DNA from 4 places in the Kitasatospora sp. NPDC091335 genome. Region 4 is predicted to be linked to each of the others. Evidence: riboswitches for the same ligand, from Rfam matches in the RefSeq annotation. Region 4 holds a riboswitch; each other region holds the start of a gene.
What was found. Region 4 has a riboswitch for cobalamin ahead of ACIQOW_RS25040 (CoA-acylating methylmalonate-semialdehyde dehydrogenase). Riboswitches for the same ligand answer to the same signal wherever they lie in the genome.
Positions count from the first base shown of each region.

Region 1: another riboswitch for cobalamin. It lies ahead of ACIQOW_RS12775 (ribonucleoside-diphosphate reductase subunit alpha); the one in region 4 lies ahead of ACIQOW_RS25040 (CoA-acylating methylmalonate-semialdehyde dehydrogenase).
Region 2: another riboswitch for cobalamin. It lies ahead of ACIQOW_RS32980 (cobalamin biosynthesis protein); the one in region 4 lies ahead of ACIQOW_RS25040 (CoA-acylating methylmalonate-semialdehyde dehydrogenase).
Region 3: another riboswitch for cobalamin. It lies ahead of ACIQOW_RS21925 (HoxN/HupN/NixA family nickel/cobalt transporter); the one in region 4 lies ahead of ACIQOW_RS25040 (CoA-acylating methylmalonate-semialdehyde dehydrogenase).

Region 1 covers NZ_JBIVUM010000004.1:291,724-298,660, forward strand. The annotation lists gene ACIQOW_RS12775 (ribonucleoside-diphosphate reductase subunit alpha) at 1-1,900, opposite strand, end outside; cobalamin riboswitch at 2,094-2,253, opposite strand; gene ACIQOW_RS12780 (glycosyltransferase family 39 protein) at 2,300-4,000, opposite strand; gene ACIQOW_RS12785 (glycoside hydrolase family 26 protein) at 3,997-5,103, opposite strand; gene ACIQOW_RS12790 (glycosyltransferase family 2 protein) at 5,109-6,527, opposite strand.
Region 2 covers NZ_JBIVUM010000020.1:101,670-108,606, reverse strand. The annotation lists gene ACIQOW_RS32985 (alpha/beta hydrolase family protein) at 395-1,501, opposite strand; cobalamin riboswitch at 1,904-2,037, shown strand; gene ACIQOW_RS32980 (cobalamin biosynthesis protein) at 2,136-3,119, shown strand; gene ACIQOW_RS32975 (cobyric acid synthase) at 3,116-4,657, shown strand; gene ACIQOW_RS32970 (putative cobaltochelatase) at 4,777-6,915, shown strand; gene cobO (cob(I)yrinic acid a,c-diamide adenosyltransferase) at 6,919-6,937, shown strand, end outside.
Region 3 covers NZ_JBIVUM010000010.1:97,390-104,326, reverse strand. The annotation lists gene ACIQOW_RS21940 (AAA family ATPase) at 1-217, shown strand, start outside; gene ACIQOW_RS21935 (hypothetical protein) at 222-1,895, opposite strand; gene ACIQOW_RS21930 (metalloregulator ArsR/SmtB family transcription factor) at 1,947-2,330, opposite strand; cobalamin riboswitch at 2,412-2,626, shown strand; gene ACIQOW_RS21925 (HoxN/HupN/NixA family nickel/cobalt transporter) at 2,657-3,784, shown strand; gene rpmG (50S ribosomal protein L33) at 3,844-4,008, opposite strand; gene ACIQOW_RS21915 (M24 family metallopeptidase) at 4,268-5,374, shown strand; gene efp (elongation factor P) at 5,451-6,014, shown strand; gene nusB (transcription antitermination factor NusB) at 6,019-6,456, shown strand; gene ACIQOW_RS21900 (thioesterase family protein) at 6,649-6,937, shown strand, end outside.
Region 4 covers NZ_JBIVUM010000012.1:234,029-240,965, forward strand. The annotation lists gene ACIQOW_RS25030 (enoyl-CoA hydratase/isomerase family protein) at 1-139, opposite strand, end outside; gene ACIQOW_RS25035 (acyl-CoA dehydrogenase family protein) at 139-1,284, opposite strand; gene ACIQOW_RS25040 (CoA-acylating methylmalonate-semialdehyde dehydrogenase) at 1,290-2,789, opposite strand; cobalamin riboswitch at 2,989-3,180, opposite strand; gene ACIQOW_RS25045 (MarR family winged helix-turn-helix transcriptional regulator) at 3,277-3,729, opposite strand; gene ACIQOW_RS25050 (MFS transporter) at 3,729-5,204, opposite strand; gene ACIQOW_RS25055 (zinc ribbon domain-containing protein YjdM) at 5,358-5,714, opposite strand; gene ACIQOW_RS25060 (HelD family protein) at 6,174-6,937, opposite strand, start outside.

The sequences.
Region 1 (6,937 bases), on a different contig from region 4:
ACACCTGCGGCTCGATGCACTCGTACACGCCGGCGATGGACGCGATGGTCGCGGTCGGCGCGATCGCGAGCAGCAGCGAGTTGCGCAGGCCGGTCTCGGCGATCCGGGCGCGCAGCGCGGTCCAGCGGTCGGCCCACTGCGGGGCGGCCGTCGGGAAGTGGTCGATGTGCAGCTCGCCGCGGGCCGCGCGGGTCTCGCCGTACGCCTCGTGGCGGCCGAGCTGCTCGGCCAGGTCGGCGGAGCGCTCGTACGCGGTGAGCATGATGCGCTCGGCGATCAGCGTCGAAAGGGCCTTCGCCTCGGCCGAGTCGAAGTCGATCCGCAGCTTGAAGAAGACGTCCTGGAGGCCCATCACGCCGAGGCCGACCGGCCGCCAGCGGGAGTTGGAGGTGCCGGCCTCGGTGGTCGGGTAGAAGTTGATGTCCACCACGCGGTCGAGGAAGGTGACGGCGGTGCGCACGGTGGCGTCCAGCCGCTCCCAGTCCATCGCGCCGGCGAGGTCGCCGGCGGAGGCCCCGGCGGCCACGTGGGCGCCCAGGTTGACCGAGCCCAGGTTGCAGACGGCGGTCTCGGAGTCGTCCGTGACCTCCAGGATCTCCGTGCACAGGTTGGAGGAGTGCACGGTGCGGCCCGGCAGCGCGGTCTGGTTGGCGGCGCGGTTGGAGGCGTCCTTGAAGGTCATCCAGCCGTTGCCGGTCTGCGCCAGGGTGCGCATCATGCGGGCGTACAGGGTCTGCGCCGGGATGGTGCGGACGGCCTTGCCGGCCTGCTCGGCCTTGAGGTACGCCTCGTCGAAGTCGGCGCCCCACAGGTCGACCAGCTCCGGCACGTCGGCCGGGGAGAACAGCGACCAGTCCTGGTTGGCGTTGACCCGGCGCATGAACTCGTCCGGGATCCAGTGCGCCAGGTTGAGGTTGTGGGTGCGGCGGGCCTCTTCGCCGGTGTTGTCGCGGAGCTCCAGGAACTCCTCGATGTCGGCGTGCCAGGTCTCCAGGTAGACGCAGGCCGCGCCCTTGCGGCGGCCGCCCTGGTTGACGGCGGCGACCGAGGAGTCGAGGGTGCGCAGGAACGGCACGATGCCGTTGGACTTGCCGTTGGTGCCGCGGATCAGGCTGCCGCGCGAGCGGATGCGCGAGTAGGACAGGCCGATGCCGCCGGCGTGCTTGGACAGCCGGGCGATCTGCGCGTAGCGGTTGTAGATCGAGTCCAGGTTGTCCAGCGGCGAGTCGAGCAGGTAGCAGCTCGACATCTGCGGGTGCCGGGTGCCGGAGTTGAAGAGCGTCGGCGAGGAGGTCAGGTACTCCAGGCGGCTCATCAGGCCGTACAGCTCGGCCACCTCGCGCACCGACTGCTCGCTGTCGCCGACCGCCAGGCCGCACGCGACGCGGAGCAGGAAGTGCTGCGGGGTCTCGATCACCTTGCGGGTGATCGGGTGGCGCAGCAGGTAGCGGGACTGCACGGTGCGCAGGCCGAAGTACTCGAAGCGGTCGTCGCCCTCGGGGTCGATCAGCGCGTCCAGCGCGGCGGCGTGCTTGGCGACGAAGTCGGCGGTGGCGTCGCCGATCAGGCCCTCGTCGTGGCCGACGGTGATCGAGGCGGAGAAGGACACCGAGCCCTGGCTGTTCGCCTCGTCGACGATCTCCAGCGCGAGCAGCCGGGCGGCCAGCTTCGAGTACTGGGGGTCCTCGGCGATCATCGACGCGGCGGCGTCCACGGCCAGCCCGCGCAGTTCGGCGAAGTCCGAGCCGGCGTGGCGGCCGCGCAGCGCGGCGGCGGCGACATGGCCGGGGTCCACCTCGGTGAGGTCGACGCTGCGGTCGGTGAGCAGCCGCAGCAGGGCGCCGCCGGGGTCGGAGACCGTCGGGTCGGTGAAAACGGTACCGGTGCCCTGGGCGGGCAGGGTGGCTGAGGCTGCGGTGGTCAAGGCGCTCTCTCCTGGCGGCGATCGGCGGCTGTGATCGGGGGGCCACCGGGCCGATGGGGGCAGGGGAGCACGGCACGAACGCACACGGCGTCGCGCGACGGTTACTCCCCGGCCCGCCCGCGAGGCCCGGAGGGGTACTGCTCGTGCTGGCGCGGCCTCTGCGGGAGGGCCGTGGCGCACACTGTCCGGCAGGTAATCGGACTCGCGGGCACGGCTGCTGGAGCCGCCCGCTCACCGCTGCGGGGCAGTCCCGGATTCGCACCGGGTTCCCCTGCGTCGACAGCAGAAGCGAGCATACATGTTGTGCCGCCGGACTGCGGTGGCACCATATGTTGTGGCTGTCGTGTCGCGGGTGTGGCTGAGCGGGGTGGCCCGTCAGTGCTTCAGATAGACCTTGTACGTGCTCGAATCACCGGTCGGTGAGGTGAATTGGGCGACCAGCCGGTAGTGTCCGGCGGCGGTCAGGGCGTCGCTCAGGGCCCGGTCGGTGGCCTTCGGCGCGGTGCTGTCGAGGACGACCACGGTGAACCAGCCGTCCCGGATCGCGGCCACGCTGCCGGCGTCGCCGTGGTGCTGCACCCCGGCGCCGTCGCGGTAGTTCGTGCCGGCCCGCGCGGAGACCCACTGCTCGGGTCGGGAGACGCCGCCCAGGTAGTACTCGGCGAGTCCGTCGACCTCGGTGAGGTAGCGGCCCTGGGGCTCCGCGTGGACCCGCAGGACGGCCAGCAGGCGGCCGGAGTCGGGCCCGTTCTGGTAGCGCAGGGCGGACTGCTCCAGGCCGAGGGCGAGCAGCGCGACCCAGACCAGGATGCCCAGCTGGGGGTGGCGGAAGTGGGCGCCGACCAGCCGGGTCAGGCCGACCCCGGCGAGCGGGGCGGCGAGCAGCATGCCGTAGCCGAGGTGGCGGAACAGCGCGCCGGAGGTGCCGGTCCACAGGTGGGCGGCGGGGACCAGCAGGGTGGTGACGGTCAGGACGGCCCCGAGCAGGGCGCGCCGGCCCCGGGTGGTGGGGACGGCGTCCTTCTCCGGCGCGTCGTGCTCGTTGATCTGCTCGTGGCGCGCGTAGGCGATGGTGCCGGCCACCGCGAGGACGGTGAACAGGCCGGCCCACTGGAGCGTGCCGAGCAGGATCGAGCCGGCTGAGCCGGGGGCGTTGCCGCGCGAGGGCGACCACCCCGCGACCCTGCCGAGGGTGCCGTACGGGAGCAGCAGCAGGAGGGTGCCGGCGCCCGTCAGCAGCGCGCGCAGGGCTGCTGGTCCCGGCCGCTGGTACGGCCGGGCGCAGGCGAACGCGAGGGCGACCAGGGCGGGGACGGCGAAGGCCGCGGAGTAGGCGACGGCGCAGGCCAGCGCCGTGGGTGGGGCGGCGAGCAGGGCCAGGGCCGGATGCCGTCGGGCGGTGAACACGGTGGTCCAGGCCGCGACGGCGACCAGCAGGACGGCGAGCGACTCGGGCGCGGCGTAGAAGCCGACCACGACGGTGGACTGGAGGACGGCGTAGACGGCGATGGCGCAGATGGCGACCCGCTCGTTGAACAGCCGCCGGGTCAGCGAGTACAGCAGGACGGTGGTGACCAGCGCGAAGCCGAGGCTGAGCAGCCGGGTGCCCCAGATGCCACCGGCGTTCGCGGCGGCGCCGGCCAGCGGCGGGTAGAGCCAGGGCGAGCCGTGCACCCGGTCGACCAGGTCGGTGGTGACCGGGGTGCCGTGCAGCAGGTGGGCCAGCTGCCGGCGGCCGGAGACCATGGCGGCGGCCTCGTCGGGGTGGGCGGCGGCCAGCAGGCGCAGCGAGAGCGCGGCCTGGACGGTGAGGACGGCGCCCAGCAGGCCGCGGGCGATCCAGCGGCGGCGCGGGCTGGGGCCCGGGTCCCAGCTGATCGCGGGGACCTGCGGGATGGTGTACGGGGCCAGTTCTATGTTGTCGGGGTTGTCCACCGCCACGGCCGTGCGGGGCCCGGCGGTGTCCGGTCCCGGCTCGGCGGTGTCCGGTCCTGGTTCGGCGGGTTCGGGCTCGGCGGCCCGGCGGCGGGCCGCGCGGCCGTGCGGGACGGAGGGGAACTCGGACTCAGTGCTCATCTGGGGTTCCGGATGTCGAAGCCGTAACGGGGGTCGGACACGCGCTGCTTGAACGCGGCGAGGGTGTCCGGGACGGCCTCGACCCGCCAGTCCGCCCGCTTGACGATGTTGAACCAGACGAAGCCGACGACGTCGTCGTGCGCCTCCAGGCCGGAGAACAGCTGGTCGACGTCCGCGCGTTGGCGCTTGCCCTGCTCGGAGGCGGTCTCGCTGATGAAGAAGGGCTTCTTGGAGAAGCCGCGGATCTCGGCCATGGTCGGCCCGTACAGCGCCTCGAAGGTCTTCGGCCCGGTGCGGGTGAAGTAGCCGGTCATGCCCGCCCAGTCGACGTAGGTGTCGCCGGGGTAGTACGGCGCCAGGCGGGTGTTGGGCGCGGGGTCGGTGATGTTGGGGCTCCAGACCCAGATCACGTTGGTGGCGCCGGCCTGGTCGAAGATGTCGTGGACGTGGCGCCAGGCGGCCACGAAGTCCTCGGGGGTGGCGGCCTGACGGCCCCACGGGTACCAGTCGCCGTTCATCTCGTGGGCGATGCTGATGGCGATCGGCAGGTTGAACCTGGCGACGGACTTGGCGACGCCGCGCACGTAGTCGTCGGTGTCGCCGGCCGCGATCGAGGCGAGCGAGCGGTCGTGCGGTTCCCAGGCCATGAAGGGCAGTGCCCCGGCCTCGTGGATCCGGCGTGCGCCGGCGGTGTCGAAGCCGCCCTTCCAGTGGGCGTAGAACTCCAGGACGTTGGGCTGCTTGCCGATCGCGGCGCTGTAGCCGGGCAGCGCGTCCATCGTGGCGGGGACGTCGGGCAGGGCGGCGCCGAGGTACTTGTGGTCGGGCTTGAGCAGCGGCGTGACGTCGTACGGGACGCCGGCCGGCAGGGCCCTGGGCGTCCCGGCAGGCGCGCTCGGCGCGGCGCCCGGGGCCGTGCCGGGGGCCGTCGCGGGGGCGGCGCCGGGAGTGGCCGCGGCGGCGGGCCGGTCGAGGCCCTCCTGCATGGCGAAGCCGGGGTCCTCGGGGCCGCACCCGGTGGCGAGCAGCAGGCCGGCGGCGGTCAGCAGCAGGAGCGCCGGCCGGCGACGGAGCCGGCCGGCCCGTCGGAGGTGGGCGGGCATGGCGATCACACTGCTTCCGTGGGGCGCGGCTGGACGAGGACCCGGCCGACGATGGTGGCGTAGAAGAGGCCGGAGGCGAGGACGAGGGCGAAGTTGAGCGGGCCCATGGTGAGCATCCGCCAGATGCTCAGCAGCACCCAGAGCAGGGCCGTGCCGCCGCCCCAGACGATGACGCCGGTCCAGAACCGGCGGGTCTTGTTCTTCTTGGCGCCGGTGGAGCCGGTCGGCTGCCAGGCCATCCGGTTGCGGCGCAGGATGTCCCAGATGGCGAAGACGTGCGCCCAGCCGTACATCATGCGGGCGGCCCAGGCCTCCAGCCGGTAGGGATTGCGGTGCCAGAGCGGGAAGATGACCGTCGCGTAGATCAGCCCCGGCAGCACCAGCGCGGTGTTCTCCCAGCGGATCAGGTCGGGGCGGGCGAGCAGCAGGACGATCGGGATGAGCGGCGAGACGAGGGTGAACAGCGCCGTGTGGATGTAGTAGAAGAAGCCGGACAGGTAGCAGGCGCGGGTGACCGGCCGCAGCTTCGTCTGCCAGAACTTCTTGCTGGCGAGCAGGCTCATCGAGCCGGTGCACCAGCGGTACTGCTGGTTGAAGAAGCCGCCGACGTTGTCCGGGCAGACGCCGGTCGCCAGCGCCACGGGTATGTACTGGAGGTCCCAGCCGAGGCGGCGCAGGTCGAAGCCGGTGTGCACGTCCTCGGAGTGGCCGATCAGCGTGGTGCCGCCGTTCTCCTCCAGCGCCGCGCGCCGGTACACCGCGCAGCTGCCGACGCAGATGGCGCCGTCGCTGCGCTGCCGGGAGACCTGGACGGTCCGGTAGAACAGCTCCTGGACGGCTCCGGCGCCGCGTTCGATCCAGTTCTGCGAGTCCAGGATGCGGAAGAACTGCGGGGACTGGACGATGCCGAGGCGCGGGTCGGTCTCCAGGTAGGGGAGCGTCTCGTTCAGCAGGTCCGGCCGGGGCGCGAAGTCGGCGTCCAGGATGAGGATGTAGTCGCCGTCGGAGTTGCGGAAGCCGAACTGGAGGTTGCCGGCCTTCTTGAACCAGCCGAGCTTGTCGCGGGTGCCGTACACGAACCCGAAGTCGACGGCCATCTGCGCGAGCTGCGGGCTGTTGCTGTCGTCGAGGACGTACGGGGTGACGTCGCCCGGGTACTGGTCGCGCAGCCGGGCGACGTGGGTCCAGGTGTTGTGCAGCACCTCGATGGGTTCGCCGGCGACCGGCAGGAAGACGTCGACGGTCGGATAGAGCTCGGGCTGCCAGGACTTGACCAGGGCTCGGTGGGCGGAGAGGTCGAAGGTCTCGTTGAAGCCGTGCACCCAGCGGGAGATCAGGTAGTAGACGACGGTGAAGGCGAGCGGCGGTATGAAGAACAGGAACCACGGCGTCGCGCTCAGCAGGCCGATCTCGCTGGCCACCATGCAGGCGAAGCTGATGAGGGAGAAGCAGGTCAGCACCCACAGGTTGGTGCGGGCGTAGAGGTACTTCTCGGTGTTGTCCGGCGGTTGGGGGAGCAGGCCCCAGCGGTTGCGGGCGGCCGGATCGCGCCGGTTCCGGCGTCGTGAGGCGGGCGGCTGACCGCTTCCCGCGCGTCGCGCGCTCTCGGTGACCGTCACGTGCTCTACTCCCCCGGAACCGTATCGAGTCTGAACCGTCCCCGTGCGGCGGCCGTTGTCGGCCGGGCGAGAGGGGGGACGGCAGGATCGTACGGGACCGGTCGCTCCCCGTTCGCTTCCCCCTCTTACGTGGGCTGTCCGGAACCGATATCGAGTTCCGATCGTGATGTGAACGAGCGTGAGGTGAACGGCAGTGCGGCCGGGGCGCTTGTGTA
Region 2 (6,937 bases), on a different contig from region 4:
CTGTGCCACCTCCGCAAGATCGGGCAACCACGGCAAACTGCCTGGCCGGAAACGTGTGACACGGCCATGCCACCCAAGGCGCCTCCGTCGCCGGGAATGTCCGACCGGTCACACTGTGTAGCGACAGGGGTTGAGAGGAGGGGCAAGTTTTTGCCCCGGCCGAGGGGGTGGATTTCCTGGGGGAATCCCGTTCCGCCAACGCCCGGCGGGGCTGTCCAGCCCCAATCCGGACGGATGGCGCACGGACCGGCGGGGTCATAGTGCACGAGAAGTCGGCCGGTTCGACTTCTCGTGCCGCCCGGCGAAATAGAGAAACGTTCATTCGTGAACAGGTGAAGCTCTCGGGAAAAGCGCCGGAGCCCGGCGGGCCTCTCCCCCACGGGCACGTCCCGCCCTAGAGAAGCGGTGTGAGCCAGCGGCGGAGAAGCTCCGTGTAGTGATCGGGGGAGGCGTTCCAGAGGGTGGCGTGGCCGGCGCCGGGGAACGCCCGGAGGCTGACCACGTCGGGGTGGGCGGCGGCCAGCTTCTCGGCGGTGCGGAAGGGGGCGATCGGATCTGCCGGACTGTGCAGGAGGAGGGTGGGGACGCGCAGGTCGGTGCCCTCGGCGATCCGGCTGAAGTCGGCGAGGTCGACGCCGGTGCGACCCTCCGCGGCGAGGGCGCCGAGTTCGGCGGCGACGCCCCGGAAGCCGGCCCGGGCGGCGTCCCGGCGGGCGGAGGCCGGCAGGTCGAGCACGGGCGAGTCGAGGATCAGCCCGCGGATGGCGTACGACCAGGCCGAGCGGGCCGCCGTCTGGAGGACCATGGTGGCGCCGAGGGACCAGCCGTAGAGGATCACCTTGCCCGCACCGTTGTCGAGTGCCAGCCGTACCGCCGACTCGATGTCGCGCCACTCGGTCTCGCCGAAGTGGCTGAGCCCGTCCGGGGAGGCGGGGGCACCCTCGTCACCGCGGTAGGTGACGGCGAGGACGGGCAGCCTGAGCCGGTCGAGGACGGGGAGCACCGGGAGGGTCTGTCCGCGGTCGGACTCCGGGCCGTGCACCAGGATCACCCAGGTGCCGCGCCGGCCGTCGAGTCGCCAGGCGGGCAGGGCGCCGAGTTCGCCGTCCGCCGTGGTGTCGGTGAAGGCGAGGCCGAGCGCCTCGGTGGGGTCGCCGAGGTGGACGCGGGGAGTGAAGCGAACCTCGGTGCCGGGGGTGAGGGTGCCCAGGTCGGCGCGGACCAGCCGGCGGGTGACGCTCTGCTCGTCGCGGTGCAGGACCTCCTCGACGACCGCGTGCCCGCCGTCCGCCCACTCGACCGCCCAGCGGCCGGGGCGCAGGCTCTCGGGACCGCGGGAGAAGGTGATCCGTCCGGGAGCGAGACCGCGGACCACGACCGGCCCGGACTCCTGGACGGCGGTCGCCGGACGGACCATCCGCTCGGAGGCCCGGCGGCCGACCACCAGCACGGCGGCCCCGACCGCGGCGGCCGCCACGACGGCGGCGGTTCCCCAACGCATTTCGCTCCCCGCTCTGTTGCTCACGCACCGGACGGTGCTCGGGCACCAGTTCACCGGCGCCCCGCCCGCCCGGCCACCGGACTGGGCCATCCGGGTCATGCGGGCGATGCCCCGGCGGTGCTGAGGAGGTGCCAGAAGCCCGTGGCGAGGAGGACGGGGGCGATCGGAGGTACCCAGGCGGAAGGGGACGGGCTCGTCCCGGTGAAAAGTCACAAGAGTCACGAGAGTGGTGGGAGTGGCGAGACTGGCGACGGGAGCCGGCGAGAGCGGACCGGGCCGGTGCCGGGTCGGGCGATCGGAGGGGGCGTCAGCGATGTCCGGGTGTGACCAACCCCTCCGTGACCTCGGTTGACTCCCGGTTCTGGCCCGTGATGGGATCCTGGGGCCAAACGGAGGGCATGGAGAGGAAGCCGGTGGAAGTCCGGCGCGGTCCCGCCACTGTCACCGGGGAGCACGCTCGGAACATCGCCACGGCGGGCCGTCGAAGGCCGCTGGAAGGCTCCGAGGGTGCGTCCGACCCGGAAGCCAGGAGACTCTCGCCCCCGTCACGTCGATCCAGGGCGCGGACCCTGAGTGAGGACACGCACCCGATGCAGGCTGCCCCGCCCCGCCGGACTTCGAGCTGCCTTCCGCCGTGCGCCCGCTGACCCCGCGCCCGCTGACCCGCGCCGCCGCGTTCGCGCTCGGCGCCGTCGCGGGCCACGCCGCGGACGCCCGCTTCGGCGACCCCCGCCGGGGCCACCCGGTGGCCGCCTTCGGCAGCGCCGCGACCGCCCTGGAGCGACGGCTGTGGCGCGACGACCGCGCCGCCGGAGCCGGGTACACGGCGCTGTGCGTCGGCGCGGTCGCGGCGGGCGCGCTCGCCCTGGACCGTACGGTGGGCCGGCGCCCGCTGGGCCGGGCGGCGCTGGCGGCGGCCGCGACCTGGACGGTGCTCGGCGGCACCTCGCTGACCCGGGAGGCCCGCACCATCGGCCGCTCGCTGGCCGCGGGCGACCTCGCGGCCGCCCGCGAGCGGCTGCCGCACCTGTGCGGACGGGACCCGAGCGCACTGGACGAGCAGCAGATCGCCCGGGCGGTGGTCGAGTCGGTGGCCGAGAACACCGCCGACGCCGTGGTGAACGCGCTGACCTGGGGCGCCCTGGCCGGCACCCCCGGTCTGCTGGCCTTCCGCGCCGTGAACACCCTGGACGCCATGGTGGGCCACCGCTCGCCGCGCCACACCCGGTTCGGCTGGGCCTCGGCCCGGCTGGACGACCTGGCGGGCTGGCCGGGCGCCCGGCTGACGGCGCTGCTGACGGTGGCCGCCGCGCCCGAGCCCAGGACGGCCTGGCGGGTCTGGCGGCGGGACGGCTCCGCGCATCCGAGCCCGAACGCGGGCCAGGCGGAGGCGGCCTTCGCCGGCGCGGTGGGCGTTCGGCTGGGCGGGACGCTCCGGTACGGCGAGCGGGTGGAGCACCGTCCGGTGCTGGGCGCGGAGCTGCGCCCGGTGACGGTGGACGACATCGAGCGGGCCTGCGCGCTGTCCCGGCGGGTGGGCGCACTGGCGCTGGGTACGACGGTCTCGGGGCACGTCCTGCTGCGGGCGTTCCTGGGGAAGAAGAGGGGAAGGGCATGACGAACGCGCTGCTGGTCGCGGGGACGACCTCGGACGCGGGCAAGAGCGTGGTGACGGCCGGGATCTGCCGTTGGCTCGTCCGCCAGGGTGTGCGGGTCGCGCCGTTCAAGGCGCAGAACATGTCGCTCAACTCCTTCGTCACCGCCGGCGGCGCCGAGATCGGCCGCGCCCAGGCGATGCAGGCGCAGGCCGCCCGGGTGGAGCCGGAGGCGGCGATGAACCCGGTGCTGCTCAAACCGGGCGCGGACGGCCGCAGCCAGGTGGTGCTGCTCGGCAGAGCGGTCGCCGAGGTGGGCGCGCTGGACTACCGCGAGCGCAAGCCCGTCCTGCTGGAGCGCGCCCTGGAGTGCCTGGCCGACCTGCGCCGCCGCTACGACGTGGTCGTCTGCGAGGGCGCCGGCTCGCCCGCCGAGATCAACCTGCGCGACCGCGACATCGCCAACATGGGCCTGGCCACGGCCGCCGCCCTGCCGGTGGTGGTGGTCGGGGACATCGACCGCGGCGGGGTCTTCGCGGCGATGTACGGGACGCTGGCGCTGCTCTCGGCGGAGGACCAGCGGCACGTGGCGGGCTGGTTCGTCAACAAGTTCCGCGGCGACGCGCGGCTGCTGGCGCCCGGGCTGGAGATGCTGCACGAGCTGACCGGCCGTCCGGTGCTGGGCACCCTGCCGATGCTGCCGGGGCTGTGGCTGGACGCCGAGGACTCGCTGGACCTGTCCACCGTGGTGGACCGGGTGGACGGCCGCGGGCCGCTCGGCGCGGACGTGCTGCGGGTGACCGTGGTGCGCTTCCCGCGGCTGTCCAACTTCACCGACCTGGACGCGCTCGCGCAGGAGCCGGGCGTGCTGGTGCGCTGGGCGACCCGGCCGGAGGAGCTGGCCGACGCCGACCTGGTGGTGCTGCCCGGCACCCGGGCCACCGTCGCGGACCTCGCCTGGCTGCGCGAACGCGGCCTGGAGCCGGCCCTGAGGGCGCGGGCGGCGGCCGGGCTGCCGCTCCTCGGCGTCTGCGGCGGCTACCAGATGCTGGGGCGCTCGATCGTGGACGAGGTCGAGTCGAAGGCGGGCGCCGTCGAGGGTCTCGGCCTGCTGCCGACGCACGTGCGGTTCGGCGTGGAGAAGGTGCTGGCGCGGCCGGTCGGCGAGGCGTTCGGTCAGCGGGTGGAGGGCTACGAGATCCACCACGGGGTGGTGACGGTCGAGGGCGGCGGGGAGGTGTTCCTCTCCGATGGCCACGGGCAGGGCCTGGACGGCTGCCGGGTGGGCTCGGTCTGGGGCACGACCTGGCACGGCGCGCTGGAGAACGACGGGTTCCGCCGCGAATTCCTGCGCGAGGTGGCCGGGTTGGCCGGCCGGGCGTTCGTCGCGGCGCCGGACACCTCCTTCGCCGCGGCGCGCGAGGCCCGGCTGGACCGGCTGGGCGACCTGATCGAGGAGCACGCCGACACCGACGCGCTGTGGAAGCTGATCGAGGGCGGAGTGCCGGCGGCCGGATCGCTGCCGTTCGTCCCGCCCGGGGCCCCTGGGAGTGACGCATGAGCCGGACAGGACCGCGAGACCAGGCTGGTCCGCAGAGCCAGGTTGGTCCGCAGAGCCAGGCAGGACCGCGGGACCAGGCTGGTCCCGCGGAACCGGGCACGACAGGAGTGGGGTACGGCATGAGTGACGTCCGCTATCCGTTCACCGCGATCGTCGGCATGGCCGACCTGCGGCTCGGGCTGCTGCTGAACGCGGTCTCCCCGGCCGTGGGCGGCGTGCTGGTGCGCGGCGAGAAGGGCACCGCGAAGTCGACCATGGTGCGCGCGCTGGCCGGCCTGCTGCCGTCCATCGCCACCGTGGACGGCTGCCGCTTCGCCTGCGACCCGGCCGCGCCCGACCCGCAGTGCCCGGACGGGCCGCACGTCTCCCCGCCTTTCTCCGAACGGCCGTCCCAGCTGGTCGAGTTGCCGGTCGGCGTGGCCGAGGACCGGATCGTCGGCTCGCTCGACCTGGAGCGGGCGCTGGCCGAGGGCGTCAAGGCCTACGAGCCGGGGCTGCTCGCCAGGGCGCACCGCGGCGTGCTCTACATCGACGAGGTCAACCTGCTCCAGGACCACGTGGTGGACCTGCTGCTGGACGCCGCCGCGATGGGGCGCTCCTACGTCGAGCGCGAGGGCGTGTCGGTGCGGCACGCGGCCCGGTTCCTGCTGGTCGGCACGATGAACCCGGAGGAGGGCGAGCTGCGGCCGCAGCTGCTCGACCGGTTCGGCCTGACCGTCGAGATCGCCGCCACCCGCGACCCGGTCGAGCGCGCCGAGGTGGTCCGCCGCCGGCTCGCGTACGACGTGGACCCGGCCGGCTTCGCCGCGCGGTTCGCCGAGGAGGAGCGGGCACTCGCCGAACGCATCACCACCGCACGGGAGTTGCTTCCCAAGGTGGAGCTGCCGGATGTGGCACTGCGTCAGATCACCGCCGTCTGCGCCGCGTTCGAGGTGGACGGGCTGCGCGCGGACATCGTGATGGCCCGCACGGCCGTCGCGCTGGCCGCCTGGGACGGGCGCACCGAGGTGCTGGAGGAGGACGTCCGCAAGGCGGCCCGGCTTGCGCTGCCGCACCGGCGCCGGCGCAACCCCTTCGACGCGCCCGGACTGGACGAGGAGCAGCTGGAGCGCACGCTGGAGGAGCAGGCACAGGGCGACGACCCCGAGCCGGACCCCGAGCCCGAGGGCGACGGTCCGGGGCCCGACGGCGACGGCCCCGGCAACGGCGACGGCCCTGACGGGGGCGGCCCGGACGGCGGCGGGGCGCCCGATCCGTCCGACGGCGGCACTCCGGAGGCCACCGCCCCCGACGGCACCGGCGGTGCCGAGAGCGCCGAGGGCGGCGACGCACCCGCGCAGCAGCCCGTACCGGCCCAACACCCGGCCCAACACCCGGCCCCCGCACGGGAGTCGTCGCCGGTCGCGGCCGGAGACCCGTACCGGACCCGGCTGTTCACCGTCCGCGGCACCGGCCACGGCGCCCAGGGCCGCCGTTCCCCCGCCGAGACCACCGGCGGGCACACCGTCCGCGCCCGCCGCCCGCAGGGCGCGCTCGGCCGGCTGCACCTGACCGCGACCCTCCAGGCCGCCGCGCCGCACCAGGCCGCGCGCGGGCGCAGCGGTCGGGCGCTGGTGCTGCGCAAGGACGACTTCCGCGAGCAGGTGTGCCAGGGAAGGGAGTCCAACCTGGTGCTGTTCGTGGTGGACGCCTCCGGTTCGATGGCCGCCCGGCAGCGGATGACCGCCGTCAAGGGCGCGGTGCTGTCGCTGCTGATGGACGCCTACCAGCGCCGGGACAAGATCGGGATGATCACCTTCCGCGGCTCGGGCGCCGAACTGGCGCTGCCGCCCACCTCCTCCGTGGAGGTCGGCGCGGCCCGGCTGGAGTCGCTGCCCACCGGCGGCCGGACCCCGCTGGCCGCCGGCCTGCTGCGCGCGCACGAGGTGCTGCGGGTGGAGCGGCTGCGCGACCCGAACCGGCGCCCGCTGCTGGTCGTGGTGACCGACGGCCGGGCCACCGGCGGGCGGGACGCGCTCGCGCAGTCGCACCGCGCGGCCGCGCTGTTCGCGGCGCAGGGCGCCGCGAGCGTGGTGCTGGACTGCGAGTCGGGCCCGGTCCGGCTGGGGCTGGCCCACACCCTGGCCGGGCTGCTCGGCGGCACCGCCGTCAGCCTGGACGAGCTGCGCGCCGAGGGCGTGGCCTCGCTCGTCCGCGCCAACCGCTCCGAGAACCGCTCCGAGAGCCGTTCGACCACCACCATGCGAAAGGCGGCCTGACCGATGCCCAAGGGTGTCCCCG
Region 3 (6,937 bases), on a different contig from region 4:
GGTCCGCGCCCGGGCCCACCGGGCGCTCGGGCAGCTGGACCTCGCCGTCGCCCAGGCGGACGACTGCGCCCGGCAGGCCAGGGAGCGGAGCCAGTACGCCAAGGAGGCGCAGGCGCACACCCTGCTGCTCGGCCTCGCCGAGGAGCGGGGCGACGTGGAACTGGCGGAGCGCAGCCGCGAACGGCTGCGGGAACTGGCCGGTCAGGGCCCGTCCTAGGAGCCTACGGGCCGGTACTGAAGGACACCCGGGTACGGTGGCCGCCGGTGCGGACGGTGAGTCCGTGGTCGGGGAGGCCGGCCGGGTCGCCGCCGTCGGCGAGCCAGGAGGCGACGGCGGAGCCGAGCAGCAGCGGGTCGATGCCGGGGTCGGGGCGGCCCCAGTCCGGTTCGGCGCGGGCCTCCAGCAGCGGGCCGCCGCGCAGCCGCAGCAGGTGGCGGGCCGGGCCGAGGGCGGCCACCGCGACGGCGAGGCCGGGCAGTTCGGCGGCGGTGTCGGCGAGCCAGCGGGTGGCGGGGCGTTCGGCGTGGGCCTCGGTGCGGGCGAGCACCTCGGCGGTGTGGCGCAGGGCGTCGCCGGGGTGGTCGTCGGTGAGGGCGTGGAAGCCGCGCGGGGTGTGGTCGCGCGGGTCGAAGGGGTAGCGCCGGAGGCTGACCTCGGTGCCCTCGCTCACTCCCTCGACGTCGTACGCGGTGGGCCCCTCGGCGGTCGCGGGGCGCGGAACGGGCCTGGGGTAGGGCGGTACGGCCGGTTCGTCCGCGGGTTCGTCGAGTCCGTCCAGGAAGGAGTAGAGCAGCGGGCGCAGCAGGTGGGCGGATTCGCCCTGGTGGGCGAGCGAGCGGCCGGTGACGCCGCTGAGGTCGGCCGGGCCCCGGGCCAGGGCGAGTTCGAGCTGGGCGGCGAGGTCCCCGTCCGGGTCGAGGACGGGCGCGGCCTGGCCGAAGGCGTAGCCGGGGGAGTGCGGGTCGAGTTCGGCGGCGCCGGTGGCGACGAGCACGGTGTGGTGTTCCAGGGCGGCGCCGTAGACGGTGACCGAGCCGTGGTCGCCGATCACGCAGTCGGCGGCGACGAGTGCGGCCTGCCAGCCCTGGTGGGGCGGGATCAGGCGCAGGCCCATCCGGCGGGCGTCGTCGAGCAGCGCCTCGGGGTCGTGGCGGCTCCAGACGTTGGGGTGCAGGACGACGGCCACGGTGTACTCGTCGGCGGGCAGCCGGCGGACCAGCCGCTGGGGGAGGTCGGGGTGGCGGCCGAGCAACGAGTGCCCGCTCCAGGTGGAGCTGACGACGACGAGCCGTCGGCCGCCGGTGGCGCCGAGCGCGGCGCGGTAGCCGTCGCGGGAGCGCCGGCTGGTGAGCATCCGGTCGAAGCACGGGTCGCCGACGACCCGGGCGACGTCCAGCGCCTCGGGGCAGGAGACCCGAAGCCGGTCCAGCTGCTCGGGGTGGGAGAGGCCGAGGACGTCCACGAACACCCGTCCGCGGTGGGTGAGTTCGTTGCGGGACAGGCCGGCGGCGGTGACCGTGTCGCCGGTGGACTCGGTGACCAGGCGGTTGTAGCCGACGCCGTGCGGGAGGACGACGAGGCGGGCGTCCAGGCGGTGCATGGAGGAGTGGACGGCGCAGGCGACGGCCAGGTCGAAGCGGTGCCGGACGGCGTCCTCCCAGTCCAGCACGGTGAAGCCGGGCAGGCCGCGCAGGTAGTCGTCCAGGGCGCGGTCGGCGAAGGCGGAGCCGGGGTTGACGGTGAAGTACCGCTCGATGCCGTCCGGGCTCAGCAGGGTGAGGACGTCCAGGACCCGGGTGGCCGAGGTGAGGGTGCGGGCGACCGCCAGCACGCGGGCCCTGACCGGTCGGGTGCTCCAGCGGTCGGCGGGCCAGGCGTGGGGGTGGGACGGCACACCATGATCGTACTCATCCGGCTCCGCCGCGGCACGGTTTCCGAGTGGGGGTCAGCCCGCCGCCGCGCTGGGCTCGTGGTGCTCGGCGGCGGCGCACTCGTCGAGGAGGGGGCGCATGGCCTCGTCCACGAGCCGGTAGCGCACCACTCGTCCGTCCCGGTCGCCGGTGACCACCCCGGCGGTGCGGAGCAGGCGCAGGGCCTGGGAGACGGCGGGGTCGCGCATGCCGGTGGCGACCGCCAGGTCCGTCACGGCGAGCGGGCCGGCCCGGTGGAGGGCGAGCAGCAGGGCGAGGCGTCCGGGGTCGGCGAGCAGCGAGAAGCGCTCGGCCCAGGTCCGGACGTGCGCGGGATCGCCGATCGCGGCGATGGCCTCGCAGACCCGGTGCCCGTCGATGGTGCGGTGGCCCACGCGGTCGGCAGGTACGAGATGCATGCCGGCATTCTCGCAGGCAAGGGTCTGTGATCCTGGACACCTGCGCACGTGCGCAGCCTTGCACGGGTCGGGCGGGGCCCCTACGGTGTAGCCCGCCGTGGTGCTCGGGAAGACCGGTGACGGACCCTCAGGGGTCCCCAGTCCGGAGCGGCCCTCGCCACTGTGATCGGGTCGTTCCTCCGCCCGCGGAGGAGCGTCGTCCGTACCCATGGAGCCACTGGGTGCCCCGCGCACCTGGGAAGGCGGGTACGGGCGTCCCGTAAGCCAGGAGACCGGCCACGGCATCTCACGAGGTTTTCCACGAGGTGCTGGAGCGTGATCCGCAGATGACCCTGCCCGAAACCGTTGCCGCCGGGGCGAATCCGGCGCCCTCGGTGCTGCCCAGCTTCCAGTGGCGGCGCGAGGACACCATCCGTACGGCCGGGCTGATGGGGGTGATCCTGGCCATGCACGTGGTGGCCTTCGGGACGCTCCTCTTCCTGGTCGCGCCCGAGAAGTACGAGGTCGGCACCCAGGTCTTCGGGGTGGGCCTGGGCGTCACCGCCTACACCCTCGGGATGCGGCACGCCTTCGACGCCGACCACATCGCGGTGATCGACAACACCACCCGCAAGCTGATGGCGGACGGCAAGCGCCCCGTCTCGGTGGGCTTCTGGTTCGCCCTCGGGCACTCCTCGATGGTGGTGCTGATGGCCGCCCTGGTGGCGGGCGGCGCGCAGCTGGCGAACACCCTGATGGACGACGAGTCGGCCACCCACAAGTGGCTCGGCGTGGTCGGCACCACCACCTCCGGCGTGTTCCTCTACCTGATCGGCGCGCTCAACCTGGCGGCGCTGCTCGGCATCCTCAAGGTGTTCCGTTCGATGCGCGCCGGGCAGTACGACGAGAAGGAGCTGGAGGCCCACCTCGACTCGCGCGGCTTCATGGCCCGGGTGCTGAACCGGGCGACCCGTTCGATCACCAGGCCGGGCCAGATGTTCCCGGTCGGCATGGTGCTGGGCCTGGGCTTCGACACCGCGACCGAGGTCACCCTGATGGTGATGGCCGGCTCGGGCGCGGCCTCCGGGCTGCCCTGGTACGCGATCGTCTGCCTGCCGCTGCTGTTCGCGGCCGGGATGAGCCTGTTCGACACCCTGGACGGGACGTTCATGAACTTCGCGTACCAGTGGGCCTTCGCCAACCCGGTGCGGAAGGTGTACTACAACCTGACCATCACGGGTCTGTCGATCGCGGTGGCCTTCATCATCGGCACCATCGAGCTGGTCGGGGTGCTGCACGAGAAGCTGGACCTGACCGACCCGGTCACCGGGTTCGTCGCCGAGATCTCGCTGGACAACGTCGGGTACGCCATCGCCGGGCTGTTCGTGGTGGTCTGGGCGATCGCGATCGGGTACTGGAAGCTCGCCCACGTCGAGAAGCGCTGGACGCCCGGCCAGGGGGCACAGAAGCACTGACCCGTGCGCGGAACGGCGCCTCCCCGCGCCGGGGGGAGGCGCCGTCCGGGTGGGCGGGGTCAGCGCTCCTCGCGGAAGTCGACGTGCCGGCCGGCGGCCGGGTCGAACTTGCGCAGGACCATCCGGTCCGGGTCGTTGCGGCGGTTCTTGCGGGTCACGTACGTGAAGCCGGTGCCGGCGGTGGAGCGGAGCTTGATCACCGGGCGCAGTTCGCTGCGGGCCATCGGGCGTCCTCCTGGGGCCAGGGGCGGCGGGTCCCGGTCGGTGGACCGAGCCCGTGCGCCGAAATGGAATTCATTTCCACCCCGTCCAACGTGGGCCCGGCCCCGCCCATTCCCGGCGTCCGACGCCCGGGGGAGCGGGGAACCCGGCGCGTGCCCGAGGGGGAGGGCACGGAAGCGCGGGGGGCGCGCAAGGGGTACTGGGGGTTCTGTCGGGGGTGCTCGGCGGGCGCTTCGGGCCGGGGGTTCGTAGGCTCGACGCATGGCGGATGCGTACGCGGGGCGGCGGGAACGGGTGAGGGAGCACTGCAGTGCGACGGGGGCCGATGCGGCCCTGGTCACCCGTGCGGCGAACGTGCGGTACCTCACGGGCTGCGCGCCCTGTGGGGCGACCCTGCTGCTCACCAGGGAGAGAGCGCTGCTCGCGCTGCCGGACGACCTGCCCCCGGACGACTCGGGGGAGCACCTGATCGCCCCGGACGTCGCCCGGATGCCGGTGGCGACCGGAGCGGACACCGCGCTGGCCGCCGCGGCCGCCGCCGCCAGGTCCGGTGTGTCGGGCCTGGCCGTGGAGGAGCACGACCTGACCGTCAGCAGGCACCGGGCGGTGGGGGGCCTGGCCGAGGGGGCCCGGCTGGTGGACCTCGGCCGGGTGGTCGAGGGGCTGCGAGTGGTCAAGGACGAGCACGAGATCGCCGACCTGCGGATCGCCGCCGAGATCGCCGACCAGGCGCTCGGCGAGCTGCTGGAGTCGATCCTGGTCGGCCGCACCGAGCGGCACCTGGCGATGGAGCTGGAGCGCCGGATGATCGACCACGGCGCCGACCGGGCCGCCTTCCCGGTCTCGGTCGGCACCGGCAGCCACTCCGGCCAGGCCGCCCACCAGCCGACCGACCGCCGGGTGGAGGAGGGCGACTTCCTGACCGTGGTGATGGGCGCCCAGTACCGGGGCTACGGCGTCTCCACCGCCCGTACCTTCGTGATCGGCGCAGCCCCCGCGCCCTGGCAGGTGGAGCTGCACCGGCTGGTCTTCCGGGCCCAGCGGGCCGGGCGGGAGGCCCTCGGACCAGGAGTGGAGCAGTGCGTGCCCGACCGGGCCGCCCGGCAGGTGCTGGAGGCGGCCGGCCACGCCGAGGCCTCCCCGCACCCGGTGGGCCACGGCATCGGGCTGGAGATCCGGGAGGCGCCGCGCCTCGGTCCGTCGGACATGGGTAAACTGGACAGCCGCGTGCCGGTCACCGTCGGCCCAGGGGTCCACCTCCCGGGCAAGGGCGGCGTCCGGATCGAGGACACGCTCGTCGTGCGCCCCTTCGAAGAGGGCGGGCCCGAGCTGCTCACCATCACCACCAAGGAGCTCCTCGCCCTGTGACCGCGGCCCTCCGGCCGTCGGCGGCAGGACGCGAACCTTGGTTCCTTGACAGCTATATCCAGGAGTAAGTGCGCCCGTGGCTTCCACGAACGATCTCAAGAACGGCATGGTCCTCAAGCTGGACGGCGGCAAGCTCTGGTCCGTCGTGGAGTTCCAGCACGTCAAGCCCGGCAAGGGCCCGGCCTTCGTGCGTACCAAGCTGAAGGAGGTCCTGACCGGCAAGGTCGTCGACAAGACCTTCAACGCGGGCACCAAGGTCGAGACCGCCAACGTCGACAAGCGCACCATGCAGTTCTCGTACAAGGACGGCGAGAACTTCGTGTTCATGGACATGAGCACCTACGACCAGCTGACCATCGAGCCGCTCGTCGTCGGCGACGCCGCCAAGTACCTGCTCGAGGGCTTCGAGGCCACCGTCGCGCAGAACGAGGGCTCGGTCCTCTACATCGAGCTCCCGGCCGCCGTCGAGCTGGTCATCGCCGAGACCGAGCCGGGCGTCCAGGGCGACCGCTCCACCGGTGGCACCAAGCCGGCCACCCTGGAGACCGGCGCCGAGATCGCCGTCCCGCTCTTCGTCACCACCGGCGAGAAGGTCAAGGTCGACACCCGCGACGGCAGCTACCTCGGCCGGGTGAAGTAAGTCCGTGTCGGCCGCACGCAGCAAGGCCCGTACCCGGGCCTTCCAGATCCTCTTCGAGGCCGACCACCGCGGGGTAGACCCGCAGCGGGTCCTCGCCGACTGGGTGGCCCGCGCTCGCGAGCCCAAGCCCGACGAGGGCACCCCGCAGGTCGGTGAGTACACCATGGAGCTCATCGAGGGGTACGTCCAGCACGCCCGTCGCATCGACGACCTGATCGAGCAGTACGCGGTGGGCTGGACGCTCGACCGGATGCCGATCGTGGACCGCAACGTCCTGCGGCTCGGTGCGTACGAGCTGATCTGGGAGGACGGCGTCCCGGACGCCGTCGTCCTGGACGAGTCCGTCGAGATCGCCAAGGAGTTCTCCACGGACGACTCCCCGGCCTTCGTCAACGGCCTGCTCGCCCGCTTCCTGGAGCTGAAGCCGAGCATCCGCCGCTGACGGATCGACCTCGTGGGTCGACCTCGCGGGTCGACCCCGGGGATCGGCCTCACGGAACGACCTCGGAACGGCCGCCGGACCCGAACACGGGTCCGGCGGCCGTTCCGCGTTTCACCCGGGCGGCGTAGGGTGAGGGCTTACCCATCGGTAACTTGATGTCCGTCAGCACGCGTGAAGGGCAGGTCTCTCCCCATGACCACGGCGATCCGCAGCGAGTTCGACCAGGGCATCGCCCTGACCAGGCACCCCGAGGAGGCCGGCCGCTACGAGGCCGAGCTCGGCGCCGGCTGGCAGATCGGCGGCGGGGTGAACGGCGGACTGCTGCTCGCGGTGGCCGCACACGCGCTGTCGCTGGAGCACGGCACCCACCCGGACCCGGTGTCGATCAGCGGTTACTACCTGTCCGCGTCCACCCCGGGACCCGCCACCGTCCGCACCGAGGTGCTGCGCTCCGGCCGCGGCCTGTCCACCGGTACCGCCT
Region 4 (6,937 bases):
CGTCCAGGGCCCGGGCGATCCGCAGCACCATGGCGTGGGTGAGGGCGTTGAGGGCCTTGGGGCGGTTGAGCACGATCAGCCCGGCCCGGCCCTCCCGGTGGACCAGGACGTCGTCGGCCCCGGTGGTGTCGGCCCCCATCAGGCGGCCCCGATCAGGCCGCGGGCGACGATGACGCGCATGATCTCGTTGGTCCCTTCCAGGATCTGGTGCACCCGCAGGTCGCGGACGGTCTTCTCGATGCCGTACTCGGTCAGGTAGCCGTAGCCGCCGTGGAGCTGGAGCGCCTGGTTGGCCACCTCGAAGCCGGTGTCGGTGGCGTGCCGCTTGGCCATCGCGCACAGCTGCGGGGCCCGCGGGTCGCCGCGGTCCAGGGCCGCCGCCGCGCGCCAGAGCAGCGCCCGAGCGGCCTCCAGTTCGGTGGCCATGTCGGCGAGCCGGAACTGGAGCGCCTGGGCGTGCAGCAGCCGGGCGCCGAAGGCCTCGCGGTCGGCGAGGTGCGCCGTCGTCCGCTCCAGGGCGCTCTGGGCGCCGCCGAGCGAGCAGGCGGCGATGCCGAGCCGGCCACCGTCGAGGCCGGCCATCGCGATCCGGAAGCCCTCGCCCTCGCCGCCGAGCAGCCGGTCGGCGGGCAGCCTGACCCCGTCCAGCAGCACCTGGCGGGTCGGCTGGGCGTTCCAGCCCATCTTCCTCTCGTTCGGCCCGAAGGAGAGGCCCGGGTCGTCGCGGTCCACCAGGAACGCCGAGATGCCCCTGGCGCCCGGTTCGCCGGTGCGGGCCATCACCAGGTACACCCTGGCGGCACCCGCGCCCGAGACGAACTGCTTGACGCCGTCCAGCACCCAGTGGTCGCCGGCGCGCACCGCCCGGGTGGTGATGGCGGCGGCGTCGGAACCTGCCCCCGGTTCGGTCAGGCAGTAGCTGCCCAGGTGCTCGGCCGAGCAGAGCGCGGGCAGCCAGCGGGCGCGCTGCTCCTCGGTGCCGTGGCGGTCGACCATCCAGCCGACCATGTTGTGGATGGACAGGTAGGCGGCGATGGAAGGGCAGCCGCCGGCCAGTGCCTCGAAGGCCACCACCCCGTCCTGCCGGGAGAGTCCGGAGCCGCCGGCCTCCTCGCGGACGTAGACCCCGGCCAGCCCGAGGTCGGCGGCCTTGCGCAGCACGTCCACCGGAAAGTGCTTGGTCTGGTCCCACTCCACCGCGTACGGCGCCAGGCACTCGGCGGCGAACTCCCGTACCGCGGCGGCGATATCAATCTGATCTTCCGTCAGATCACTTGCGTGCACGGCGTTCACCCCATCGTCGGCATGGTGAAGCTCGCGCCCTCCTTGACCCCGGAGGGCCAGCGCGAGGTGACGGTGCGGGTGCGGGTGTAGAAGCGGATGGAGTCGGGGCCGTGCTGGTTGAGGTCGCCGAACGCGGAGCGCTTCCAGCCGCCGAAGGTGTGGTAGGCGACCGGCACCGGGATGGGCACGTTGACCCCGACCATGCCGGTGTCCACCCGCCGGGCGAAGTCCCTGGCGGTGTCGCCGTCCCGGGTGTAGATGGCCACGCCGTTGCCGAACTCGTGCTCGCTGGGCAGCCGCAGCGCCTCCTCGTAGTCGGCGGCGCGGACGACCGTGAGCACCGGACCGAAGATCTCCTCGCGGTGGATCCGCATCCCGGGCGTGACCCGGTCGAACAGCGAGGCGCCGAGGAAGTAGCCGCCCTCGTGTCCTTCCAGTCGGAACTCCCGCCCGTCGACGACGAGTTCGGCGCCCTCCCGGACGCCGAGGTCCAGGTACCCGCGGACCCGGTCGAGCGCGTCGGCGCCGACCAGCGGGCCGAAGTCCGCCGCCGGGTCGTCCGAGCGCCCGACCTTGAGCGCGGCGATCCGCTCGACCAGCTTGGCCACCAAGGCGTCCGCGGTCTCCTCCCCCACCGGGACGGCCACCGAGATCGCCATGCACCGCTCGCCGGCCGAACCGTACCCGGCGCCGATCAGCGCGTCGGCCGCCTGGTCGAGGTCGGCGTCCGGCATCACGATCAGGTGGTTCTTGGCGCCTCCGAAGCACTGCGCCCGCTTGCCATGGGCGGCGGCGGTGGCGTAGACGTACTGGGCGATCGGTGTGGAGCCGACGAAGCCCACGGCCTGGACGCGCGGGTCCTCCAGCAGGGTGTCCACGGCCTCCTTGCCGCCGTTGACCACGTTGAGCACGCCTGGCGGCAGCCCGGCCTCCAGGAAGAGTTCGGCCAGCCGCAGCGGCACCGAGGGATCGCGCTCCGAGGGCTTGAGAACGAAGGCGTTTCCGCAGGCCAGGGCGGGGGCGGCCTTCCAGAGCGGGATCATCGCCGGAAAGTTGAACGGGGTGATGCCGGCGACCACGCCGAGCGGCTGGCGCATCGAGTACACGTCGATGCCCGTCCCGGCGTTGTCGCTGAACTCGCCCTTCAGCAGGTGCGGGATGCCGGCGGCGAACTCCACGACCTCCAGGCCGCGCTGGATGTCGCCGTGGGCGTCGGAAACGGTCTTGCCGTGCTCGGCGGAGAGCAGCCGGGCGAGTTCCTCCTTCTCGCCCTCGACCAGTTGCAGGAAGCGCAGCAGCACCCGGGCCCGCCGCTGCGGGTTCCAGGCCGCCCACTCGGGCTGCGCCTGGGCGGCGTCGGCGATCACCGCCTCGACCTCGCCACGGTCGGCCAGCGGCACCCGGGCCTGCACCCGGCCGGTGTTGGGGTCGAAGACGTCGCCGTACCGGCCGGACGTCCCGGCGGCGCGCTTGCCGCCGACGAAGTGGGTCAGTTCACGGACCATCGGTTCCTTCTCTCATCAGCGCTGGGGAGAGGAGGACTGGAGAGCACCGCCGCCCGGCCGCGCGCACGGTCGGCGCACGGGCCTGCGGGCAGGCGGAAAATGACGGATCGTCAGGCGTCGAGCGCCCTGGCGACCGGAAGCACGGCAGCGGAACGGGAACAGCGGCCCGGAGTCATGCGTGTCGTCTCCATCCTCGTGGAAAACACGAACCACCCGCGGCCGGTATCCTGACTCCCGGATCGACGCCCGCCCCCTGGCCTTCCCGGCTGGCTGCCAGTGGCCGTCTCCTGCGAGGACGGACTCCCCGGTCACAGTGGCGGGACCGTGCCGGACTCACACCGGCTTCCCTGACACCGCGGACCTGCCGTCGACCATATAGTTGGACGTCCTAGTAAGTCCAGAGCGACAACCCGTGAGAACACGTCACGGACGCGTCGTCACCGGCCCGCCCGGGGCCGTCGAGCACCGCCCGGGCCCGGGGGCGGCCTCAGCCCAGGAGCTTCGCCACCACCCGGTCGAGCGCGCGGATGTCCTCCGGCGGCAGCGCGAGCAGGGCGTCCGGCGGGGTGGCGAGGATGCCGGTGGCGAGCGCGGCCTTCGCCTCGCCCTCCTCGGTGAGGTGGACCAGCTTGGAGCGCCGGTCGGCCGGGTTGGTGATGCGTTCGGCGAGGCCGCGCCGCACCAGGTCGTCCACGATCACGGTGGTGTACGGCGGGTCGGCGGTCAGCCGCTCGGCCAGCTCCCGCAGGGTGATCGGTCCGGCGGCGAGCCGGCGCAGCGCCCTGACCCGGCTGAAGCTCATGCCGAGGGCGTCGGCGACGGCCTTGCGGCGGTCGTGGCGCTCCAGCACGAGCGTGTACATCCCCTGCCAGACCCGGGCCGCCATCCCGGCATCGGCCTCGCCCGGCTCCGGGTGTCCGCCGGTGTCAAGGCACTCCATCAGGCGTCCACCGTCCCCTTCGTCTCTCTGATCCCGTTGCCGCCGGCGTCCTCGGCCGCCTCCTCGGCGGCGAGCCGCTCCGCCGCGCGTTCGGCCGTCGCCCTGGCCCAGCGACCGGAAGTGAGCGTACCGGTGACCAGCACGGCGACACCGCAGCCGGCGATGATCCACCACGCCGTCCGGGCGGCGGCGGTGAAGGCCGCCGGGTCGGTGTGGGCGGCACCGGCCATCAGCGCACCGGTCACCGCGACGCCCAGGGACTGGCCGACCTGCCGGCTGGTGGAGGCGACGGCCGCCGCCACGCCCGCCTGCGCGCGGGGCATCCCGGAGACGGCGGTGTTCGTGATCGGCGCGTTGACCAGGCCGAAGCCGGTGCCGAAGAGCAGGAAGGCGACGACCAGCAGACCGGTCGGCACGTGCTCGGCGTAGCCGACCGCCTGGAGCACGGCGCTCGCGGTCAGTGCCGTCCCGGCGAGCAGCAGGGGCGTGCGCGGCCCGCGGGTGGCCACCATCCGGCCGGACAGCGGCGCGGTGAGCAGCGACATGACCGCCATCGGCAGCATGAACAGCCCGGCGTGCAGCGGGTCGAGCCCGCGGACGTCCTGGAGGTACAGGGAGCCGACGAACAGGAACCCGCCGAGGCCGGCGAAGGCGGCGACCGCGATCACGGTGGCACCGGAGAACGGCGCGGAGCGGAAGAACCGCAGGTCGATCAGGGGGTCGGTGCGCCGGGGCTCGTACCACAGCAGGCCCAGCAGCGCGCCGAGCGCGGCCGCCGTGCAGCCGAGGACCACGGGCGAGGTCCAGCCGCGTTCCGGCGACTCGATGATCGCGTAGGTGAGTCCGGCGAGCAGCACGACGACCAGCAGCTGGCCGACCGGGTCCGCCCTGCGGGTGCGGGCCGCCCGCGACTCCGGCACGTAGCGGGTGAGGAAGAGCGCGGCCAGGCCGATCGGGACGTTGATCCAGAAGATCGCCCGCCAGCCGGCCGACTCCACCAGGACCCCGCCGAGGATCGGTCCGGCGGCCATGCTGATGCCGACCACGCCACTCCACACGCCGATCGCGCGGGCGCGCTGCCGGGAGTCGGTGAAGGTGTTGCTGATGATCGACATGGCGACGGGGTTCAGCATCGATCCGCCGACCGCCTGGAGCATCCGCGCGGCGAGCAACCAGCCGAGCCCGGGGGCCAGGCTGCACAGCAGGGAGGCCCCGGAGAACACCACCAGTCCGATCCGGAACACCCGGCGGCGGCCGATCCGGTCGGCGGTCGATCCGGAGAGCATCAGGAGGCTCGCCAGTACCAGGGTGTAGGCGTCGACCGTCCACTGGAGTCCGGACACCGAGGTGTGCAGGTCACTCCGGATGGCGGGCAGGGCCACGTTCAGGATGGTGACGTCGAGGCTGACGATCAGCAGGCTCATGCAGCAGATGGCGAGCACGAGCCAGGGCCGCGGTCGGGCGGCATCGGGCATGACGGACGCTCCATGGTTACTTGTATTGTTGTAATCATTGTGAGCCTATAACTAACTCCCGCGACGACTCCACCCTTTTCCGGTCCGGGAAAGACGGAACGGCCGCGCCCACACCGATCTCCTCGGCGGGGCGCGGCCGTCCAGGCCCGCGGGTCAGGCCTTCTTGACCACGCTCGACTTGAGCTGCATGGCGCCGAAGCCCTCGACACGGCAGTCGATGTCGTGCCCGTCGACGCCGTCCACCAGGCGGATGTTGCGCACCTTGGTGCCGGCCTTGATGCCGGAGACGCTGCCCTTGACCTTGAGCGCCTTGACCACCGTCACGGTGTCCCCGTCGTTCAGCACGTTGCCGACGGCATCCTTGATCACACGCTCGCCGGCCGCGGCGCCGCTCTCCTCGGAGCCGCCGGGCACCCACTCGTGGGCGCACTCGGGGCAGACCACGAGGGCGTTCATCTCATAGGTGTACTCGCAGGAACACTGCGGGCACGGGGGCAGGCTGTCGCTCATGGGTTCAACGCATCCAGGGTTTCGAGGCGGCAAGGGGGCCGGGCCGGCGGGTCCGGTGCCCACGCCGAGGGCACCCTGACGCACCTCGCGCCGATCCGACGGCACGCCAGCATGTATGAACTTGAAGAATTTTTCAAACCACCTGTCCGCCGACGTGAGGGCAGCCCCCGAAGGTGCCCCGGTCGGAGGACGCCGGGCACCTGCCGGGGCCGTCCTCCGTACCGTCGGCGAACACGAAGGTGTCCCCTGCTACACCGCGGCCGTCGGCCCGCCCTGGGTCGCGGGCCCGCGTGCCTGGTTGCCGGGGCTCCGAGGGGACCAGCCGTGGTTCACAGGACCCGCGGTCCACTCCTGGAGGCTGCCGTCCCTCGTCGTCGTGTAGACCCTGGTCTCCTTGGCGGCCGCCGTCCCGAAACGGCCCCGCAATTGGCGCGATCCGCACCCGCCCCGCCCCGCCCGTCACCCGGCCAACGGCGCGGGCAGCGGGCGGGCGTGCAGGACGTCCAGCCGGGAGACCGCCCGCGTCACCACCACGTACAGGCGGTGCAGCCCGCGCGCTTCGGCCTCCACGATCGCGGCCGGCTCCAGCACCACCACGTGGTCGTACTCCAGCCCCTTCACCAGCGACGCCGGCAGCACCGTCACCCGCGCCGTGGTGCCGGCCTGCTCGGCCGCGCCGGTCGGGACGCCCGCCTCCCGGAGGGCCTCGGCGGTCTCCGCCACCGCGTCGTCGGCCGCGATCACCGCGATCGAGCCCTCGCGCTCCAGCGCGGCCCGCACCGCCGTCACCACCGCCCCGCCCAGGCCGCCCCCGGCCACGCTCCGCACCGTCAGCTCGCCGTCCTGCCGCAGCGACACGGCCGGCGGCACCGCCACGTCCAGCGCTCCCAGCAGGGTGTTGGCGAGGGCCATCACCACGGCCGGGACGCGGAAACCGGTGGTCAGCGGCACCACCGCGGCCTGCGGCTTGCCCAGGTGGCCGAGCTGCTCGGGCCAGCTGCGGGCGGCCCACGGCGCCGTCGCCTGGGCGAGGTCGCCGAGGACGGTGAGCGAGCCGAAGACGCTGCGGCGGGCGATCGCCCGGCACTGCATCGGGGAGAGGTCCTGGGCCTCGTCCACCACGACGTGACCGAAGCCGGCCGGGTGCTCGATCAGTCCGGCCACCTCGTCCAGCAGCATCAGGTCGTGCTCGGACCACCTGGCGCTCTTCTCCGAGCGCGGCG